DNA from 2 places in the Faecalicatena contorta genome. Region 2 is predicted to be linked to the other one. Evidence: riboswitches for the same ligand, from Rfam matches in the RefSeq annotation. Region 2 holds a riboswitch; the other holds the start of a gene.

Evidence for each region. Region 2 has a riboswitch for FMN ahead of MWG26_RS17845 (ECF transporter S component). Riboswitches for the same ligand answer to the same signal wherever they lie in the genome.
Region 1: another riboswitch for FMN. It lies ahead of ribD (bifunctional diaminohydroxyphosphoribosylaminopyrimidine deaminase/5-amino-6-(5-phosphoribosylamino)uracil reductase RibD); the one in region 2 lies ahead of MWG26_RS17845 (ECF transporter S component).

What each region holds. Positions count from the first base shown of each region.
Region 1 is NZ_BQNQ01000001.1:4,667,122-4,674,620, reverse strand. Features, by position in the region: gene MWG26_RS20885 (Crp/Fnr family transcriptional regulator) at 1-100, shown strand, start outside; gene ribH (6,7-dimethyl-8-ribityllumazine synthase) at 208-672, opposite strand; gene MWG26_RS20875 (bifunctional 3,4-dihydroxy-2-butanone-4-phosphate synthase/GTP cyclohydrolase II) at 674-1,897, opposite strand; gene MWG26_RS20870 (riboflavin synthase) at 1,911-2,546, opposite strand; gene ribD (bifunctional diaminohydroxyphosphoribosylaminopyrimidine deaminase/5-amino-6-(5-phosphoribosylamino)uracil reductase RibD) at 2,528-3,631, opposite strand; FMN riboswitch at 3,766-3,880, opposite strand; gene MWG26_RS20860 (NlpC/P60 family protein) at 4,274-6,475, shown strand; gene MWG26_RS20855 (ribonucleoside-diphosphate reductase subunit alpha) at 6,890-7,499, shown strand, end outside.
Region 2 is NZ_BQNQ01000001.1:3,989,120-3,996,618, reverse strand. Features, by position in the region: gene yicI (alpha-xylosidase) at 1-2,167, shown strand, start outside; gene MWG26_RS17850 (HD domain-containing protein) at 2,684-3,172, shown strand; FMN riboswitch at 3,548-3,674, shown strand; gene MWG26_RS17845 (ECF transporter S component) at 3,807-4,433, shown strand; gene MWG26_RS17840 (LytTR family DNA-binding domain-containing protein) at 4,641-5,093, shown strand; gene MWG26_RS17835 (DUF4318 domain-containing protein) at 5,090-5,734, shown strand; gene MWG26_RS17830 (ABC transporter ATP-binding protein) at 5,942-6,703, shown strand; gene MWG26_RS17825 (ABC transporter permease) at 6,700-7,499, shown strand, end outside.

The DNA.
Region 1 (7,499 bases), 680 kb from region 2:
AAAACTAGACTCAGGATATCGGATCATGGACAGGGCATATCTGGAAAATGTGGCCGATCAGATGATAAAATATATGAAGAACAGTGAGGATGAGGCGTAGCTGAGAGATTATTTCAAAATAATAAAAAGGAAAGATATACGATAAATTTTGCGGTTAAATGTCCGTACAGCTATAAACTTTTGCTGTACGGACATTTTTGCACAATTCTAATCCATAGAGCGGATCAAATTCACCATTTCGATTGCTCCCTGCGCACATTCGAATCCCTTATTGCCAGCCTTTGTACCTGCACGTTCTATCGCCTGTTCGATTGTATCAGTTGTAAGAACACCAAACATGACGGGAATATCGCTGGCCAGGCTTGCATGTGCGATGCCCTTTGAAACCTCGCTGCATACATAATCATAATGGCTGGTGCTTCCCCGGATGACTGCCCCTAAACAAATTATGGCGTCATACCGTTTACTTTTGGCCATTTTTGAGGCGATCAGGGGAATCTCAAAAGCGCCAGGCACCCATGCAATTTCTATATCGTTTTCTTTTACATTTTCGCGTCTTAATCCATCGATTGCTCCGGCCAGCAGCCTGGATGTAATAAACTCGTTGAATCTTGCCGCTACAATGCCTACTTTAATATTTTCAGAAACTAACTTTCCTTCATATGTTTTTATGTTATTTATGCCCATATGATTTTCCCTCCTCGATGTTTAATGTGTGTCCCATACGTGTTTGCTTTGTCTTTAAATAGAACCGGTCATATTCGGTTGCCTCGATTTCTATCGGAAGCTGCTTCGTAATGGATATTCCGTAATCCTCAAGCTGATATACTTTATCCGGATTGTTTGTCAGCAGATTTAGGGATTTAATACCTAAATCGCGCAGAATCTGTGCCCCGGTATAATATTCTCTAAGATCTCCCTGGAATCCTAATGCAAGGTTGGCATCTATGGTATCTAATCCATTCTCCTGTAATTGATATGCCTTCATTTTATTAACTAGGCCGATTCCCCGTCCTTCCTGCCGCATATACAGTAGCACGCCGGTTCCTTTTTCCGCAATCATTCTCATTGCCTGATCCAATTGCTGCCCGCAGTCGCAGCGCAGCGAGCCAAATACATCACCAGTCAGGCACTCTGAATGAACACGGCATAATATGTCATTTCCGCTTGATATATCGCCCATTACCAGGGCCATATGGTGTTCCCTGGTTAACTTGTTGACATAACAGTAAGCGGTGAAATCCCCATATTTTGTGGGCATACTTGTAACGGAGACACATTCTACCAAAACTTCTTTTGTTTTTCTATACTCCTGTAATTCTTTAATTGTAATGTATGGCAGACTGTATTTTTCCGCGAACTTTTTCAACTCAGAAGTTCTCATCATCTCCCCGTTGTCTCTCATGATTTCGCAGCAAAGCCCGCATTCTTTCAAACCAGCCAGACGCATAAGGTCAACAGTTGCCTCTGTGTGTCCGTTTCTCGCTAAAATTCCGCCCTCTTTTGCTATTAGAGGAAACATATGGCCGGGACGGCGGAAATCTGCTGCAGAGGCATGCTCTGATACACACATGCGGGCAGTAAAACCTCTTTCCCCGGCGGAAATGCCGGTGGTGGTATCTTTGTGGTCAATGGATACTGTGAAAGCAGTATCGTGGTTATCTGAATTTTTCTCAACCATAGGGGGCAGCATAAGCCGCTCTGCAATTTCTCTGCTCATTGGCATGCAAATTAATCCCTTTGCAAAGCTCGCCATAAAGTTAACATTTTCTGTTGTTGCGTACTCGGCTGCACATATAAGATCGCCCTCATTTTCTCTGTCTTCATCGTCCATGACGAGAATTAATTTTCCTGCCTGTAATGTTTCGACCGCTTTTTTTATTGAATCCAGCTTCATTTTGAATGCCCTCCTAATATCCATTTTTAAGTAGAAACTCTTTTGTTATCATAGATGTATCTTCTTTGCCCAGAAGCTTCTCCACATATTTACCGATACAGTCATTCTCAAGATTGACGGTATCGCCGTTCCTTTTTGTGATTAGTGCTGTATGTGCCAGAGTATGGGGGATCACAGAGACACGAAAACTGTTTCCGGATACCGCTGCAACCGTAAGACTGATCCCGTCTATCGCAATAGAACCTTTTTCAATAATGTACCGCGCGATTTTATCGGTTGTCTGAATTGTGTACCATACAGCAATCGTATCCTTTTGAATTTTAGAAATAGTCCCTGTGCCGTCAATATGGCCTGTAACGATATGTCCGCCAAACCGCCCGCCTGCCGGCATTGCTCTTTCCAGATTAACGGGACTTCCCTGCTTCAGGCCGGAGAGGGCCGTCCTGCTTAGCGTTTCGTGCATGACATCTGCGGTAAACGAGGATGCCCCATGAGCAGCGGCAGTCAGGCAGATGCCGTTCACAGCGATACTGTCTCCGGTTTTGATATCTTCCAGGATTGTTTTTGCATAGATAATCAATCGAACAGAATTCCCCTTTTTATGTATACCGGAAATATTTCCAACTTCCTCTATGATTCCAGTGAACATGGATATATCACCTCACTTTCGATAAGAAAATCATCCCCGATCTGAGAAACAGAAGACGTTTTTAGCTGAAAAGCTTCGTTCGGAAAAGCAACGCCGTTTCCACCCACAGGAGTGCTGGCTGCACCGCCGAAAAGTTTGGGGGCGATATAAATCTCTGTCTCATCCACGATCTTTTGGTCTAAGGCACTCCAGTTTAAAGTACTGCCGCCCTCTAAGAGAACACTGTCAATATTCCGGCTGCCCAGGTCAGCCATAAGGTCTGTAAGGTCTATATGGCCGTCTATTTCCTTCACGTCTATCAGTGCGCAGTTTTTTTCCAGGTATTGTCTCCGTTTCCCTTCATCTTTGCTGCTGGTAGCCAGAAAGGTTGTGACGGAACCGGCTGTCTGGACAACATTTGATTCCAGGGGAGTCCGCAGGTGTGTGTCACAAATGATCCGGGCCGGACTCCTGCCATTTTCCAGACGGCAGGTTAACGATGGATTATCATATATGACCGTATTCACGCCCACCATAATTGCTGAAAAAGCATGCCTTGTCTGATGCACCCGCTGTCTGGCCTCCTTGCCGGTTATCCATTTTGAGCGTTTGGTGTAAGTGGCGATTTTTCCATCCATTGTCATAGCGTATTTCATTAGGACAAAGGGATTTTTTGTTGTTATGAATTTGCGGAATACCTTTATCAGTTTTCTGCAGTCCTCTTCCAGAACGCCAACCTCAACCTGGATCTGATTGTTTTGTAAGATCTCAACACTTTTTCCTGCCATGACCGGATTGGGATCCAGCGTGCCGATCACCACTTTTGCTATTCCACTGCGGATTATGGCCTCGGTGCAGGGGGGAGTTTTCCCGTAGTGGCAGCAGGGCTCCAGGGTTACGTACAGGACGGCCCCTTCCGGGGAATCCGTACAGTTACGAAGGGCATTTCTTTCAGCATGCGGCCCCCCGAAGTATTCATGCCAGCCCTGCCCGATCACCTTGCCGTTCTTTACAATAACAGCCCCGACCATTGGATTCGGATTCACAAACCCACAGCCCTTTTTTGCAAGCGCCAATGCGGATTGCATGTGTTTTAAATTATCCATATCATCACCTCCGAAAAAAATAAATGCCTTGAATAAAATCTATCCAAGACATTTAAAAAGGTAATTTATGCGATCTAAACAAAAAACTCTGAAATGATAGAATCATCTCAGAGTATATAAAAAGCATGTTTACTTTTCATCTTCTTTTATCCAGACTTTACTGTCGGCTTCGGAGTTGCACCGAATCATACCTTGCGGCTCGTGGGCTGTACCACCGGTAGGGAATTGCACCCTGCCCTGAAGATAGTTTGTTATTCAATTAAATTTATTATAGTGGGGCAGGTACGAACTGTCAATATAGTTTATGGAATTTAGAGGAAATAGGGTATTCCAATTTATCGTATGATGATTCCAAAATTGAATAAGCAGTAATGCCGAGAAGAAATAAAAAAATTGCACAGTAATGAGGGGAAAATATGATTGCATTCATTCCCGCCAGGGAGTACAATATAAGAATAATGATCTCATAGGAGATAGATACAAGGAAGATACAGAGCAAAGCTCTTTTTTGCGAGTTTCTGCCTTAACAGGCGGACGGCGTTGGAAGTTTTAGGGGGGCTGCCATAGCCGGGAGAATGATGATTACGCAGAGGTATGAGACCTATAGAGAATTGCAGTGAATTTGCGGGAGGAATAATTAGAATGAAAGCAAAAGAGTACAAAAGAATGCTGGCAGTTGTCTTGTCGGCAGGAATGATGGCTGTACAGCCGGCATCCGTTATGGCAGCCGATACAGGCATGAATGATCCGTTACAGCAGGAACAGGAAGGCGGAGAGGGACAGGACGGTGCGCAGTCGGAAGATACAGAGCAGCCAAATGACACTGAACAGCCCGAAGAGGCCCGTCAGGCAGCGGCGGTTGACGGAAGCGGAACAATGGTGGATATCTCGGAAGAGGTGCTCAAGATGCTGGAGGACGGCACCGTTTATCAGGATGAGGAGACCAAGTTTTTACATGACAGTAAGACAAATCAGAAGGTAGACCCGGTTACAGGAGAGCGGGTGGAAGAAAAGCCTGAGGAGAAACCGGGCGGTGACGGGAGTGACCGGCCAGGGGATAATACACCGGATAAGCCAGGTGACAATACACCGGATAAACCGGGAGATAATACAACTGATAAACCGGGCGGTAATACAACGGACAAGCCTGGCAGCGATGACGAAGATGGAAAAGACGACGGGGATAAAGAAGAGAATGGCGGCACCTCCGACAATGGAAATACCGGAGGCAGCCAGGACGGTTCAGACCAGGAGAGCGGAGATACACAGAAACCATCGGATTCCGGTGAAAGCGGCAGTGATGGGGAGAATGAGGGCAATAATTCCGGAGATGCCCAGGAGGCACCTGCTGCGCAGGACCATTCTAACAATCAGGCCTTGATTGCCGGTCAGCAGATTTTTAAGCTTCCCGAAATTAAGAAGGACTTCCGGTTCTGGACGGTGGCAAGAAGGTATGCTTTTGCGAAAGCAAAATTATCCGTGCGTGAAGAGATGACAGAGAATGCGAGAGCAGTTGGTTCTTTGAATACAAACGGACTTCTGTATGTACTTCAGGAAGAGGAGGACGGCTGGCTGTATGTGGAATCAGGCACGGTCCGCGGTTTCGTGAAAGCGGATGAGGTTCTGCGGGGAGACGATGCACAGAAGCTTTTAACAAAGTATCAGGACAGGGCGAAGAAAAAGGCCGAGAGAACAAAGACAAAGTATACTGGAATAGAAAGCGTGGTTTCTGTTGCGAAGGAGTTAATTCCCCAGAATGAGAATAACGCGTTTTTACATACACATTCAACGGTGAACAGGACCGTTATTGACAAGAAATATGCACTGACAACCATCGGACTGCTCAACGTCAGAGAAGGCAAAGACACGAATACCAGGATTGTAGGAACGTTGAAGGCAGACAGCCTGTGCTATGTACTTGCCGACGAGAATGAAGAGTGGGTTTATATTGAATCAGGCGATGTGAGAGGATTTGTAAATAAAAAGTATCTTAAGACAGGGAATGAAGTGAATAAGACTGTGGAGGAGAAGGGAGAAGAAAACTTCCCGACTGCCAGCGAGATCATAGAACCGGAAAAGAACAAGGCCTGCTATTACACATTGACTTCCGTAAAATCAGGGGTACCAGGCAGCAGTGTCAGACAGTCTGTTTTAGAGTTTGCCTCACAGTTTATCGGCAATCCTTATGTCTGGGGCGGAACCAGCCTTACAGAAGGTGCAGACTGCTCCGGGTTCGTACAGAGTATTTTTAAAGAGTATGGATACAATCTGCCGAGAGTGGCGGAGGATCAGGCACAGTATGGCACAAAGATTGCCGTGGAGGATGCACAGCCGGGAGATCTGATATTCTACGCAAAGGACGGTTATATTCACCATGTTGTGATCTATGCGGGAGACGGAAAGACCGTTGAGGCCATGGGATCAGATTATGGAATCGTCCAGGGGAATGTGGATACATCCGAGGCAGTGTGGGCGGTGAAAGTCCTGGATGACAGTGTGGGCGGCGGTTTTGCCAGCAGCATTGGGGAAGTGAATGCCACAGATGATATGTACGGAGAGTATCTGGGAGATTACCAGCTGACTTATTACTGTTCCTGTGAGGTATGCTGTGACGTGGAGACAGGCATTACAGCAACAGGAACTCCGGTTGTGGAAGGACAGACGATTGCGGTGGATCCGAGTGTGATTCCTTATGGGACGCAGGTTATTATTGGGGGACATGTATTCACAGCGGAGGACTGCGGAGGTGCAGTGAAAGGGAATCATATTGATATCTATGTAAATGATCATGACAGAGCTCTCAGTATGGGCGTGAATCAGGCGGATGTGTATCTGGTGAAATAAAAGGATGCTTCAGACACGCTCCAGGGCATCTTGTAATTCATGTTCTGCGAGGGTGAGAGATAAAAAACTGCTCCCGGCCGGGCAGACGGATCAGAATATTAATTGATCTGTCTTCCTGACTGGGAGTATTTTTGGTTTATAGATGATATCAAAGTAAAATCTTATGTATTCCGAATAGAATTTACCTTCAGCAAGAAGACTAATTTCAAGATATGTGGTACTCTGTGAAATAACCGAACGTGGATTAAAACATTCGCCGTAACAGTTCAGGCTTGCCTGAACTGCTACTATTCGTCTCACAATGTAAGAATCTGTATATTGATAACAACGATATGTTGTGGTAATATGTTCTACATGGCACAATAGATTGTGCAAGTATGTGAAAATATATGGTGTGAAAGGCTTGAGAATTCTATGAAGATTTATAAGAGAGATGCAGCTCTGGCTGTGTATGACCCGGAGAAAATTAAAAATGCGATAGGGCGTGCCTTTTCCAGTGTGGGCAGTTCTATTGCGGAATCAGAAAGCAACAGGCTTCTGGACAGAATTGAGTCGAAGTTTCCGGACGATGTAAATGCAGGAGAACGGGCCATATCTGTGGAGGAAATCCAGGATTTTGTTGAACGGACTCTGATGGAGGAGAATTATTATAAGGAGCTGAAGAGCTATATCCTGTACCGGGAGGGAAGGGCAAGACGAAGGATATCCCGCCAGCGGATTGCAGCAGAATTAGAAAGTATACCCGGGGTTTCAGGCGTATTGGCCGGCATTCAGAAGGAATTTATCCAGGAGGAATACGAGCTGGAGCAGCTGAATGCCAGATTTCAGGCGCTTTTAAGCCCTGGGCTGACGGATCTGGAAAAACTGGCTGTACTCGTAAAAGCATGTGCGGAGCTGACGACACAGGAGGCGCCAAAGTGGGAGATGATTGCTGCCAGGATCAGAATGCTCAGTTTTGATCTTCAGCTGGACAGGCAGATGCAGGCATTTCATATCCACAGCTTTTATGAAAAAATATGCTGGC
Region 2 (7,499 bases):
CGTAAGATGTTTTCATTTTGAAGGATACGAAAAGAGAGAACCCCGGTTTATGCTGAATAGAGAAAAATGTAAAGTAAATATAGACATCAGCGAGGATGAGGCGGTGATGTCAGCAGGGAATGTTAGTGTACATGTGGGACTAAAAGAGTTCTATATCAGCTACAAAAGAAACGGGAAAGATATGACATCATGTGGGTTTAAAAATGTCGGATACATGAGACATGACAGAAAAAATTCAACCAAGTACCCGGAGACAAATTATCTTGCTGAGGACTACAATCCTTATATTGTCTCAGAGTTTTCACTGGCAGCGGGAGAATGTGTTTATGGTCTTGGTGAAAGGTTTACCGCATTTGTAAAAAACGGTCAGACTGTAGACTGCTGGAACGAGGACGGGGGAACTTCATCGCAGATTAGTTACAAAAATATTCCGTTCTATATAACGAATAAAAATTACGGAATCTATGTGGATCACAGCACAGACGTGTCCTTTGAGGTTGCGAGCGAAAAGGTAGAAGCAGTCGGCGTCTCCGTAAAAGGAGAGGAGATGCGTTATTATGTGATTGGCGGAAGTTCTATGAAAAAAGTGATTGAGCACTATACGAGTCTGACGGGCAAACCGGCACTTCCTCCGGCATGGTCGTTCGGACTCTGGCTGAGTTCATCCTTCACGACTGATTATGATGAGAAAACTGTTAACTCATTTATCGAGGGGATGAAAGCGCGGGATCTGCCGTTTGACGTATTCCATTTCGACTGCTTTTGGATGAGAGGCCTGCACTGGTGTGATTTTGAATGGAATGAGAAAACATTTCCGGATGTGAGGGGAATGTTAAAGCGATATAAAGACAAAGGGTTGAAAATATGCGTATGGATTAATCCCTATGTAGCACAGGGAACGGGATTCTTCCGGGAGGGGTTGAAGAAAGGCTATTTCCTAATGCGCGCCGATGGTTTGGGCGTAAAGCAGGTGGATAACTGGCAGCCTGGAATGGCAGTCATTGATTTTACGAACCCGGAAGCTGTGATTTGGTATCAGGAAAAACTGAAAGAACTGCTGGATATGGGAGTCGATTGTTTTAAATCAGATTTCGGTGAAAGGATTCCTGTTGATGTGACTTATGCAAACGGAGCAGATGCATGGGGAATGCATAATTATTATACATTATTATATAATCAGACGGTATTTGAATTGTTAAAGAGAGAAAGAGGAGAAAAGGAGGCAGTTTTATTTGCCAGAAGTGCGACGGTGGGAGGCCAAAGATTCCCCGTACACTGGGGAGGCGACTGTACAGGCACATATGAATCTATGGCAGAATCATTGAGAGGCGGCCTTTCCTTTATGCTCTCCGGTTTCAGTTACTGGAGCCATGATATTGGTGGATTTGAACTGGCAGCCGATGCAGATGTATATAAAAGATGGCTGCAATTCGGGCTGCTTTCCACTCACAGCAGACTACATGGCTCCAAAAGCTACAGGGTGCCATGGTTGTTCGACGAAGAATCTGTGGAAGTGTGCAGAGAATTTACGAAACTGAAATTGAAGTTGATGCCTTACATCTACAGTATGGCAGTGGAGTCGCACAAGACGGGAATTCCTGTGATGCGACCGATGATCCTGGAATATGAAAATGATCCTGCAGTAAAATATCTCGATATGCAGTATATGCTTGGAGACCGTCTTCTGGTAGCGCCGATTTTTAATAAAGAGGGAATCGGAGAGTATTATTTGCCGAAAGGTGTGTGGACGCACCTTCTGAACGGAGAACGGAAAGAAGGAGGACGCTGGTACCGGGAAACATACGATTATCATTCCCTGCCTTTATTCGTGGCCGAGAATTCGCTTCTCCCGATGGGAAGCAATGAAAAAACAGCCGGGTATTCCTTCGCGGAAAATGTGCAGATCGGTATCTATGAATTACGGGAGGGAGAGAAAGCAGAATGCCGGATCCCCGACAAAGATGGTAATATTGTGCTGAATGTGAGGGCATATGCGGATAAAGATAAGATTTATTTGTCTAGTTGTGGGAAAAATGAAAGGATAACATATGTACTTTACAATGTTCCTGAAATCCGGAGCATAAGTGGAGGGACGGTGCAGTACGATAAGGAGAGGCGAAGCGCTGTTGTTGCAGCGGACGGGGAGCAGTTGATTTTGGGGAAATAAAAAACAGGAAGATTTTTGTATTCCCAAATGAGGAGAACCTCTCTAGCGAATGAAGCCTTCCTTAGATTTTTGAATATCTTTTTCCGCAGATTTCAATACAATCTTGCATTTGATTTGTTTTTAGTCCATCTTTGCCAATACAGAACAATGATTATATGCAGATTTTAAGGAAACTCGATTTGAATCACCTAATTTCACAGCTCGTTTTTCAATACAGGTTATATATACTATGTCAAAATGCTCAAGTGTGATAAAGAAATACACAAGAAGCTGATAGGCAGCTGCCCACTATTCCTTAAAATTAAAAGAAAATAAATAGAACTTCTCAGGCTTATATGGTAAAATGCAAATACAAATCGACAATCCAGAATTTAAGGGAAGAATGTTGTGTATAGTCGGCAACGGTCTACCCGTTTACGAGAGCTGTGAATGGATAAACCGTTTTATATTAATTTTATTGGATACGTTGGAGGCGTTAATACTACAAATATTTATTCGTTTAGAGGAGTGTTAAAAATGTTAAATAAGTTACATTTATCAATGATAGAGTTATATCGTGGGGACGCAAAGAGGATTCAGCATTTTTGCAAGGTTCACAGTTATGCGAAACTAATTGCTGAAACAGAAAATGTAGATGGGAAATGTCTGTTCATTCTTGAAGCTGCAGCCCTGACTCACGACATAGGGATTCACATATGTGAAGAAAAGTATGGGGATTGTAGCGGAAAATTACAGGAAAAAGAAGGCCCTGCAATAGTAAAAAAGTTACTTAAAGATTTGGGGTTTGAAGATTACGTATCTGAAAGAGTTCAGTATCTGATAGCAAATCATCATACGTACGATAATATTGATGGAATAGACTATCAAATACTTGTTGAAGCGGATTTTCTTGTAAATATCATGGAGGATAACCTGTCAAAAACAGCGGCTTTAAATGCGTATAATCATATTTTCAGAACAGAATGTGGAAAGCAGATTTGTAAAGTAATGTTTGGACTTTGTTAGCCGTAAATTACTATTTGAGGGAAAAATTATTGGAAAATCTGCCAAAACATGAAGATGATGGATACTCAAAAAATGATCTTAAAGGTTTACGAATCAGTGAACCCGGAACGTATCCGTCAGCAAATGAAAAAACTAAATAAGAAGCCAATGGAAGAGGAAAAACAGAGGGCTGTAATCTGATTTCTGCAGATATAAATCCGAATTTTTGATAGCCTTTACGGCAGAATTCACAGCAACGTTTACGACAAATTTACGACATTTCGAAGATTACTTATAACGAGATACAAAGATCTACGTGAAATTTTTGGCAAAATTGACCAAAAAAACTGCTTGCATAACCACATACAATGGGTTATAATAACCTATAGAATAGAATGAATTCTTCGGGGTCGGGTGCAATTCCCAACCGGCGGTATAGTCCGCGACCCACTGCCATAATGACAGCGGTTGAACTGGTGTAATTCCAGTACCGACAGTAAAGTCTGGATGAGAGAAGAAATTGATGCCGTAAAAGCGTAATCTTAACCCCGGAATTATCATCCGGGGTTTTTATTATGTCTGAGACACGATCTCCATGAAGATTTTCTTTCTTTTCAATTCAAATCATTTGTATAATTAAAGGAGAGAAACGACTATGAACACAGAAAGTAATGTAGTACAAAAGTCACAATCTAAAATTGGAATCCGTACAATCGCACAGATCGGAATGTTATCAGCCATTGCAACGGTATTGATGCTGTTCGAAATCCCGCTTCCATTTGCGCCCGCATTTTATCAGATTGATTTCAGTGAGGTTCCGGTACTGGTAGGATGTTTTGTAATGGGGCCGCTGGCAGGAGCCGTGATTGAGCTTGTAAAGATTTTGTTAAACCTGGTGATTAATGGGACGATCACTGCCGGTGTCGGTGAAGCTGCAAACTTTTTAATCGGATGTGCATTATGTGTGCCGGCAGGACTGATTTACAAGAAAAAGCGCACCAGATCAAGTGCAATTATCGGACTAACCGCAGGGACTATTTTTATGACGGCGATCGGATGCGTACTGAATGCATTTATCCTTCTTCCGGCATATGCGGCAGCGTTTGGGATGCCGATCGATGCGCTGGTGGATATGGGATCGGCTATTAATGCAAGTATTACTGGTCTTACCACATTCGTTATGTTTGCTGTGGCGCCGTTCAATCTATTAAAGGGTGTGCTGGTATCCCTGATTGTATTATTGATTTATAAAAAGATCAGCCCGATCTTTCGGATGCGGTAATAAGGAGTCAGGCAAGTAAAATAATTTTATAATGAGAAGATGATAAAATAAGATGCGGCTGCCATTCGGGGATTCAAGTCCCCGGTTGGCAGCCTTTTACCTGCCCAAAAGAGCCACTGACCGGTTTTCTGTAGACTTTCTTTTTTATTTTGGATAAGATAAATACAGAAAAGGAAACAATTCAATTAAAGGCAGGAGGAAACGGATATGAAGGTGGAGATCGAAAAAGTAGGGATAGAGACGGAAGAATCTGCCAGGATCCGCGTGCATGAGGAAAGCGAGAGTACGAAAAGGCTGGCTCAGTTTATTGAACAGGAAAGATATAAGTTTCTGATATTAACCTGCAACAAGGACGATAAGATTTATCAGATTAAGTGCAGAGAAATTTACTACATCGAATCTATGCAGGAGGTACAGTATATCCATACCAGGGAGGATATTTATTCTACGAGGAAGCGTCTTTATGAGCTGGAGGGACTGCTTCCGCCGGAATTTGTCAGGGCATCCAAATCGGTGCTTCTGAATATGGCGAAAGTGGAGGTCTATAAGCCGTCAGTCGGTGGGATTATGATTGCAGAATTTGCAAATGGCGACGTTACCTATATTTCAAGGAAATATTTAAAAGGACTCAGAGCCAAGATTAAGGAGGGATTGTTATGAAAGAAAACAGGATTTCTGAAGAGACAAGAGAGAAGATTTATCAGGGATGCTTTTTGGGGCTGCTTCTTTTTGCGAGTACTGCGCTGTTTTTGAGTCTTAGAAAAGATATGAACGAGGTGGGCCGGATACTGCCATTTATTCCCGCAGCCCTGGCAGGATATCTGGTGATCGGCAATCTGCTGGTTTGGCTACATTACCTGCCGGAGAAGGGAAGGGTCAGCAGCTGGTTTAAAGGGGCGGCAGCTGTGTACTGGATCGATTTGATCGCTGTCGGTTTTGTATTGCTGTCCTTTATAGTGTCGGAGTCCTGGCGGCACATCATTCTGGTGAATGCGGCAGTGGTTCTGGTCTGCTGGATACTGGATTACCGTTCTGTTTTGAAAATTGCGAAAGAGCTGAATGGCAGAACTGTCAAAGGCAGATACCTGGTCGTTGATCTGGATGAATGCCCAAAAGGAGCGGAGGCTTTTTGCCGGGAAATAGAAGATTATTGCAGGAAGAATAAAATTAAGCTGGAATTTCTGCAAAGGGAGAAACCGGCAGTCATTCTGATGGATGGGGAGAAATATGAGGTCACACTGGATTTCTTTTACTCACAGTTTGGCCCTATGTATGCACTGAAATTCAGAAAAGACGGATAGCTCAAGGCAAAAAAATAGCGGAAAAAAGCCCGGATGCGGCGCTTTCTTAAGGGAGGGCGCCGCATCCGTTTTTTAGGATTTTTTAAACACACGCAAGTTAATTTTTTTGAAAATGGGCGGACCACACAAAAAGTGCCTGATTTACTCATTCGTTTTTTTTACCGCGCTTGTATTATACACTTATTAAAAGTAAAAGGAGATTTCACAATGACTGCATTATTAGTGGCTGAAGATGTAACGAAGACCTATGAAAAGGCGCAGTACCCAAGCCTGAATAAAGTATCCTTTCGCGTAGAAAGAGGGGAGTTTGTCGGCATTATGGGCGCCTCTGGTTCGGGGAAGACCACCCTGCTGAATGTCCTTTCTACCATAGATACGCCCACAAGCGGGAATATCTGGATCAAAGGCGTTAACTTAAAGAAACTGGCAAACACAAGCGCTGCTGATTTTCGAAGGGACAATCTGGGATTTATCTTTCAGGAATATTTTCTACTGGACAGTCTTACCATCCGGGAAAATATATCTGTTCCCCTTACTTTAATGAAACTGCCGCCGGAACAAATCGAAAGTATGGTGTGGAACCTGGCTGGGAGATTTGGAATAGCATCACAACTGAATAAATATCCGGGTGAACTGTCCGGCGGCCAGAGGCAGCGGGCGTCGGCAGCAAGGGCGATTGTGAAACAGCCGGAGATCTTATTTGCCGATGAGCCTACGGGGGCGCTGGATTCCAATTCGGCTACGGAATTGCTGAATACGTTGCAGGAAGCCAACCGGGAACTGCATACTACAATACTCATGGTAACCCATGACACTTACACTGCGAGCTTCGCCAGCCGTATATTGATATTTAAAGACGGCTGCATCATCCGGGAACTGTTCAAACGCGGCGGCAGACAGGAGTTCTATGACGCTATCTCCTCGGAAGCAGCTAAGCTCGATACTAGAAGGCAGGAGGAAAGGCAATGAATACCTTGACGGCAGCATATAAAAACCTGACAAAAAATGTTTCATATTATGCCCTCTATTTATTTTCTGTTTCCCTGGTGATTACAGTATTCTTCGCATTTACTTCGTTTTCAGTGGACCAGGTCATGCTTGATAAAATATCAGCGGACGGGCGGGTAGAGTCCATGTGCAATACGATTTCTATATTTTTAATGGCATTTGTGGTGGTTTATATGGCTTATTCGAATCACTTTTTTCTAAAACGCCGTATAAAAGAACTTGGTGTCTACGCATTACTGGGGTATCGAAAGTCTTCCATATTATGCCTGCTGACTTTTGAAAATATTTTTATAAGCTGCGGTGCTTATTTGGCAGGAATCATCTTAGGAGCAGCCGCACATAAGGGGATTGTAAGCGGAATTACTGTGCTTCTGAAACTCGCGGTGGACGGTTCACAGATCCCGTTTTTTAATGCAAATGCCATGATGAAAACGGCCTGCTTTATTGCGCTGGTTGTTTGTGTTTTAACAGCATCAAATGCCAGATTTCTTTATAAGGCATCTCTTATGGAAATGATACGCTTTGAAAAGAAAGCGGAAAAGAATTTGAAATGCCGCCGTCTGCCTGCTTTGCTTGGAATTGTAATGATAATAGCAGGCTATAGGCTGGCGCTGGATATTACCAGAGGCCCAAAGTCCGTCTGGAATTCTATCGGCTTTTATCCAGTTGGTATGCTGACTGCAATGCTTGTTGTAATGGGTACTATATTTTTTATTTCATCCTTTCTGCCTTATGTAATGAAAAGACGTAAAGGGAA